3 regions of the Streptomyces sp. NPDC037013 genome follow, and region 2 is predicted to be linked to each of the others. Evidence: riboswitches for the same ligand, from Rfam matches in the RefSeq annotation. Region 2 holds a riboswitch; each other region holds the start of a gene.

Region 1 (2,311 bases), on a different contig from region 2:
GTGTGGCCGGGCTCGGCGGTCTGGTTGGCGGTGCGGTTGGCGGCGTCCTTGAAGGTCATCCAGCCGTTGCCGGTCTGCGCGAGGGTGCGCATCATGCGGCCGTACAGCTCGCGGGCCGGCAGGGTCTTCTTGGCGAGCCCCGCGGCCTCCGCCGCCCGGTAGGCGGCGTCGAACTCCTCGCCCCACAGGTCGACCAGGTCGGGCACGTCCGAGGGCGAGAAGAGCGACCACTCCTGGTCGGCGGCGACCCGGCGCATGAACTCGTCCGGGATCCAGTGCGCGAGGTTGAGGTTGTGGGTGCGGCGCGCGTCCTCACCGGTGTTGTCGCGCAGCTCCAGGAACTCCTCGATGTCGAAGTGCCAGGTCTCCAGGTAGACCGCGGCCGCGCCCTTGCGGCGCCCGCCCTGGTTGACCGCGGCGACCGAGGCGTCCAGCGTCTTCAGGAACGGCACGATGCCGTTGGAGTGCCCGTTGGTGCCGCGGATCAGCGAGCCCCGGGAGCGGATGCGCGAGTACGAGAGTCCGATGCCGCCCGCGTGCTTGGAGAGCCGCGCCACCTGGTGGTAGCGGTCGTAGATCGAGTCCAGCTCGTCCAGCGGGGAGTCGAGGAGGTAGCAGGACGACATCTGGGGGTGGCGGGTGCCGGAGTTGAAGAGCGTCGGCGAGGACGGCAGGTAGTCCAGGCGGCTCATCAGGCCGTACAGCGCGGCGACTTCGTCGAGCGCGCGGGTGCTGTCGTCCTCGGCCAGGCCGCTCGCGACGCGCAGCATGAAGTGCTGCGGGGTCTCGATGACCTGGCGGGTGATGGGGTGACGCAGCAGATAGCGGCTGTGCAGCGTGCGCAGGCCGAAGTAGCCGAAGCGGAAGTCGGCGCCGTCGGCGAGCGCGGTCTCCACGAGCGCGTCGAGCCGGGCCGCGTGCGAGGTCACGAAGGCGGCGGTGCGGTCGGCGATCAGGCCCTCGCGCCGGCCGACCGCGATCGACTCGGTGAAGGAACGCACGCCCTGGGTGGCGGCCTCGGCGGCGATGGAGAGGGAGAGCAGCCGGGCGGCGAGCTTGGAGTAGGCCGGGTCCTCGGAGATGAGCCCCGCGGCCGCCTCCGTCGCGAGCGTCCGCAGCTCCGCCTCGTCGGCCCGCGCCGACCGGCCCCGCAGCGCGGCGGCGGCGACCCGCCCGGGGTCGGCGTCGGGGAGGTCGGCGGTGAGGTCGGTCAGGGTGCGCAGCAGCGCGGTCCCCGGCGCGTCGGCGCCCTCGGCGGTCGTCGGTGACGGCGCTGACGCAGGTTCGGCAGGCGCGATGGTCACGTGGAGCTCTCCCTCGCTCGGCTCTGGGCCTGGGGGAGGGGTCGGCACACACGGGCGCACCCGGGCAGGGCGGCGTACCGCGTCCACCGGCCCATTCCACGAGGCCCGGACGGTCGGCACCCGGGCCGGACGGCACGGGTGCGCTGCCGGCAGGTCTTCGGACTCCGCGTACGACAAATGCGTACACGTCCACCGTTGCGGGACAGTTCCGGACTTGCACCGGATTCCCCTGCGGCGACAGCGAGCACGAGCATACATCTTGTGTCGCGCTTCGGGAGCAGGCCCACATCTTGTGTCGGGTCAGGGAGGTGGGGTCTAGAGCGTCAAGGCGTAGGTGCGCAGCGGCAGGTCGGGGAGGGGGCACCAGTCGCGCTCCGGGGTCCGCAGGAAGCCGAGGCGTTCGTAGAGCCGGTGGGCGGTGCGCATGGAGGGCGAGGAGGAGAGCACGAGCCGGCTCCGGCCCGCGTTCCTGGACCGCTGGACGCACGAGCGCACCAGGAGCTCGCCGACGCCCCGGCCGCGCGCCGCGTGCGCGACCGCCAGCATGCGGATCTCGGTCTCGCCGTCCCGCGCGATGTCCGCCAGGGGCCCGCCGTCCGGCACGAAGGTCACGCCGCCGAGCAGCTCCCCGGCCATGTCGTCCGCAACGGCGACCAGGATCTCGGCGTGCGCCGCGCGTCCGGCCACGTCCCGCAGCACGGGCAGGTAGGGGTCCTCGGTCCCGAAGTCCAGGTGTCCGTCGTCGAGATAGGCCTGCGCGGTGAGGTCGCCCACGGCCCCGTACTCCTCGGGCCTCGCCCGCCTGATCGTGATGTCCATGCGCCGCAGTGTGCAACAGGAGACGACGAAGGGCCGCCGGTTTTCCGGCGGCCCTTGTCGGATGCGGTGCGGTTGTGGGGGCGGGTCAGTGCCCGGAGCCCGCGGTGGCCTTCGGCAGCTCCTGTACGACACCGGGGTCGCCGGCGTCCGCCGTGTAGTCCTCCGGGGACGTCTCGTCGACGCCCTCG
Region 2 (2,311 bases):
AACCTGATCTTCTCCCGGGCGCTCTCCGCGGACTGGGACCTGCGCGTGAGGTCGCCGATGACGAGGACGTCGGGGTCGCGGTCGGCGACGGTCTCCCAGTTGATCTGGGGCCACTCCTCGCGGGTGTCGTCGAAGACGTTCTTCACGCCGAGTTCGCGGGTGATGATGCCGGGGGCGCCGCAGCAGCCCGCCATGTACGGGGCGTCGGAGTTGGCGAACCAGTACAGGAGCGTCGTGTCGGATGCGGCGGCCCTGTCGATGTCCTCGGTCGCCTTCGTGACCCGGCGCTTCAGGTCGGCGATGAGCTTCTCGCCGCGCTTCTCGACGCCGAAGACCTTCGCCAGGTCGCGCACCTCGCCGTAGACGGTGTCCATGGTGAGGGTCTTGACGCGCTTGCCGTCGCCGCCGCCGTCGTTGTCCTTGCCCGCGCAGTCGGTGGGCGAGACGTAGACGGGGACGCCGAGTCCGGTGAACTTCGTGCGGTCGGCGACGCCGCCCTTGCCGACGGTGTAGAGGAAGGAGGCGCTGACGAAGTCGGGTTCCTCGGCGAGGACCTTCTCCAGCGAGGGGTAGCGGTCGGCGAGCCGCTTCACCTTCGCGTTCTCCTGCCGGAGGTTCTTCAGGACCGGGTCGGTCCAGGTGCCGGTGCCGGCCATCCGGTCGGCGAGGCCGAGGGAGAGCAGGATCTCCGTGGACCCCTGGTCGAGGGAGACGGCCCGCCGGGGCGGCGCCTTCACCGTCGCCTCCTTGCCGCAGGAGGCGACAGTGACGGGGTAGCCGTCGGCGTTCTTGCCCGCCGGCCGCTGCGCGGAGCCGTCGCCGCACGCGGTGAGCGTGAGCGCGCCGGCGCAGAGGAAGCTGAGGAGGGCGGATATACGGGCTGTCGAGGACACGTGTTCCCTGGTCCCTTGAGTCTCGCGGCTCATACGCGGAGCCTGGCCTGCGTCTCGACCTCCGCCGCCCGGTGTGCGAGCGGAGGCGCCAGCAGGTCTTCGGACTCGGGATCGACCGGACGGGGCGCCTTCCCGGGCGTCCTGTGACACCCAGTGGCCGTGGCCCCGCCCGTCCCCCTCACCGCTGCGCGTCAGTTCCGGATTCGCACCGGATTCCCTGGCCCAGGTGTGGGTTTGACTGGCTTGCGCAAGTTATCACGCACGCCCGGGCCCGCTCATACGGCTTCGGCCGGGTCGGGCCTCGGCTCGCCGCGGTAGGTGCCGAAGGACCAGCGGTTCCCCTCCGGGTCCTCGATGCCGAACTCGCGGCTGCCGTACGGCTTGTCCTCGATCTCCGCGATGACCTTCACGCCGGCCGCGGTGAGGCGGCGGTACAGGTCGTCCACCCGCGCGGTGACGACGTACGCGGATCCGGCGCCGGGCCTGCCGCAGGTGGAGGCGGCGGCCGGGTCGTAGGAGCCGAGCATGACGCCGCCGCCCTCGGGCCAGTCGAGCTGGGCATGGGCGACGCGGCCCTCGTCCTCGTAGACGGCGGTGCGCAGGAAGCCGACGGTGCCGACCAGGAAGTCGATCAGGGCGGGGGCGTCCTTGGCCTGGAGGCCGGGCCAGATGGCGGGAGCAGGGGTGCGGAGCGGCTGCTCCGGCTCCGGGGCGCCGGAGGGCGAGTTCAGGATGGGGCCCGGTGTGGGGGCCGGGGTGGTGTTCGTGGCGGGGCTCTGGGCCGAATTCGTGGCGGGGCTCTCGGAGGAGTCTGAGGCGGGGTTCGGTGTGGTGTTCATGCCGTCGAGTCTTCGCCCTTGCCGTGCGCCCCGGCTTGGATATTCCGGCACTCTTCGGCCAGCCAGGCGGTGGGACTCACCCCCGTGTACTGCCGGAAGTCGCGGACGAGGTGCGAGTGGTCGTAGTAGCCGGCGTCGGCCGCGACCCGGGCGAGGTCGGGCGCGGCGCCCGCCGCGACCGCGCGGGCCACGGTGGCCTTGGCGTGCTGGAAGCGCATCAGACGTGCCGCCTGTTTGGGGCTCAGTCCCGTCTCGGCGCGGAAGAGCGCGGTCAGCCGGCGCTCGCTGAGCGCCACGTGCCGGGAGAGGCCGCCCAGGGTGCCCGCGCCGCGGTACCGGGCCAGCCATGCCCAGGCCTCGGCGACCTCCGGACGGACGGACCCGGCGGTGCCCCGGCGAGGCTCGTCGTACACGCGCCGCCGCAGATACGCGGAGAGGTGGGCGAAGCGGTCCTCCCAGCCGTCCAGTTCGCACAGTTGCTCGCGGACCTCGGCGGCGCGGTCCCCGAAGACGTCGGTCCCGGCGACGACGAGCGGGCCGGTCAGATCGGCGGCGGGCAGGCCGAGGAGGGCGCGGGCC
Region 3 (2,311 bases), on a different contig from region 2:
TTCGGGACGGCCGGTTACATCGCGGCCGGCGCGACCGGGCAACTGGTGGGCCGCCGCAGCCGCAGCACCGAGGAGATGAACCTCCCCGAAGGCCTGCGTTTCCTGCGCGACTCGATGGTGGCGACCGCCCTGTCGATGGTCCTGATCTACCTGATCATGTCGCTGGTCTTCCTCGGCAAGGCGGGCAAGGAGGCGGCGTTCAAGGCCTTCGGCGAGGACGGCGCGCCGGGCGCGAGCGGCGTCGGCGACTACGTCATGCAGTCGGTCATGCAGGGCCTGCAGTTCGGCATCGCCGTCGCCGTGATCCTCTTCGGCGTCCGCACGATCCTCGGCGAACTCGTCCCGGCCTTCCAGGGCATCGCCCGGAAACTGGTGCCCGGCGCGGTGCCCTCCCTCGACGCGCCCATTGTCTTCCCCTATGCACAGAACGCCGTCCTGGTCGGCTTCGTCTCCAGCTTCGCCGGCGGCCTCGCAGGGCTCGGCCTGCTCGCCTGGATCTTCCATCCGGCCTTCGGGCTCGCCCTCGTCCTGCCCGGCCTCGTCCCGCACTTCTTCACCGGTGGTGCGGCGGGCGTCTACGGCAACGCGACCGGCGGCCGGCGCGGCGCCGCCGCGGGCGCCTTCGTCAACGGCCTCCTCATCACCTTCCTGCCCGCCCTGCTCCTGAAGGTCCTCGGCGCCTTCGGCAAGGAGAACACCACCTTCGGCGACGCCGATTTCGGCTGGTTCGGCACCCTCATCGGCCATGCGGCCAAGACGGGCGAAACCACTGGAATCCTCCTGATGCTGCTGATCGGCGCCGCCCTCCTGCTCGGCGCCGTGGTCTTCCAGAAGCGGGTCGTGGAGACCGGCTGGGACCCCGGAGCCCATCGCGACGCCCTGCTCCCCGCCGAGGGTGCCCACACTCCGCCGACAGCCCCCGGTTCCGCCGGACGACCGGTCGCGTATGCGAAGATCCGGCCACCGCGCGGCGCGCCCAAGCCGCCCCCGCCGCCGCCCCGGTGACCCCACCAGCCACACATAGCCCCTGAACAGGGGCGTACGCGGTGGTACGCGCGCACACGTACGACACCACCGCACCCCGCGCACAAGTTGTCAGCGGATCAGTTGCGCACTAATGTCGCCACGCCTTGGTGCACGGGAAATCCGGTGTGATGCCGGTGCGGCCCTCGCCACTGTGATCGGGAAGTCCGGCTCCAGCCCTCGCGGCAGCCACTGGGTGCACACGCACCCGGGAAGGCGGAGTCCGGTCGGTACGACCCGTCAGCCAGGAGACCGGCCAAGGCGCGTTGTCCATCCACGAGGTGCTGGAGAGGGTCTGCCGAGCCATGCACATAGCCGAGGGTTTCCTCCCACCGGCGCACGCGATCGCCTGGGGCGTAGCGTCCGCGCCGTTCGTCGTCCACGGAGTCCGCTCCCTGACCCGTGAAGTCAAGGAACACCCGGAGAGCACCCTGCTCCTCGGCGCCTCCGGGGCCTTCACATTCGTCCTTTCCGCCCTGAAGATCCCGTCCGTGACGGGCAGTTGCTCGCACCCGACGGGCACCGGCCTCGGAGCGATCCTGTTCCGGCCGCCGATCATGACGGTGCTCGGCACCATCACCCTGCTCTTCCAGGCGCTGCTGCTCGCCCACGGCGGACTCACCACCCTGGGCGCCAACGTCTTCTCGATGGCGATCGTCGGACCCTGGGCCGGATACGCGGTCTACCGGCTCCTCAAGCGGTTCGACGTGCCGCTCATGGCCGCCGTCTTCTTCGGGGCCTTCGTCGCCGACCTGTCCACGTACTGCGTCACCAGCGTCCAGCTGGCGCTGGCCTTCCCCGACCCGAGCAGCGGTTTCCTCGGCGCGCTGGGGAAGTTCGGCGGCATCTTCGCCGTCACGCAGGTCCCGCTCGCGGTCAGCGAGGGGCTCCTCACCGTCCTGGTGATGCGGCTGCTCGTGCAGTCCAGCAAGGGTGAGCTCACCCGGCTCGGCGTGCTCCTGCAGAGCAAGCAGGCCGGGACGACGACCAAGACGGAGACGGGGGCCAGCGCCTGATGAGCCGGAACGCGAAGATCAACACCCTGCTGCTCGTCATCGTCGCCGCGCTCGCGGTGCTGCCCCTCGCCCTGGGGCTCGGAGACGACAAGAAGGAGCCGTTCACCGGCTCCGACGCACAGGCCGAGACGGCGATCACCGAGAACGAACCGGACTACAAGCCCTGGTTCTCGCCGCTGTACGAACCCCCTTCGGGGGAGATCGAATCGGCCCTCTTCGCCCTGCAGGCGGCCCTCGGCGCGGGCGTGCTCGCGTACTACTTCGGGCTGCGC

What was found. Region 2 has a riboswitch for cobalamin ahead of ACZ7DY_RS10255 (ABC transporter substrate-binding protein). Riboswitches for the same ligand answer to the same signal wherever they lie in the genome.
Region 1: another riboswitch for cobalamin. It lies ahead of ACZ7DY_RS08840 (ribonucleoside-diphosphate reductase subunit alpha); the one in region 2 lies ahead of ACZ7DY_RS10255 (ABC transporter substrate-binding protein).
Region 3: another riboswitch for cobalamin. It lies ahead of ACZ7DY_RS18540 (energy-coupling factor ABC transporter permease); the one in region 2 lies ahead of ACZ7DY_RS10255 (ABC transporter substrate-binding protein).

What each region holds. Positions count from the first base shown of each region.
Region 1 covers NZ_JBVJRV010000002.1:840,710-843,020, forward strand. The annotation lists gene ACZ7DY_RS08840 (ribonucleoside-diphosphate reductase subunit alpha) at 1-1,304, opposite strand, end outside; cobalamin riboswitch at 1,436-1,558, opposite strand; gene ACZ7DY_RS08845 (GNAT family N-acetyltransferase) at 1,620-2,123, opposite strand; gene mctP (monocarboxylate uptake permease MctP) at 2,209-2,311, opposite strand, start outside.
Region 2 covers NZ_JBVJRV010000003.1:69,169-71,479, forward strand. The annotation lists gene ACZ7DY_RS10255 (ABC transporter substrate-binding protein) at 1-893, opposite strand, end outside; cobalamin riboswitch at 967-1,151, opposite strand; gene ACZ7DY_RS10260 (VOC family protein) at 1,169-1,732, opposite strand; gene ACZ7DY_RS10265 (helix-turn-helix domain-containing protein) at 1,729-2,311, opposite strand, start outside.
Region 3 covers NZ_JBVJRV010000004.1:880,246-882,556, forward strand. The annotation lists gene ACZ7DY_RS18535 (PTS ascorbate transporter subunit IIC) at 1-1,005, shown strand, start outside; cobalamin riboswitch at 1,115-1,298, shown strand; gene ACZ7DY_RS18540 (energy-coupling factor ABC transporter permease) at 1,329-2,039, shown strand; gene ACZ7DY_RS18545 (energy-coupling factor ABC transporter substrate-binding protein) at 2,039-2,311, shown strand, end outside.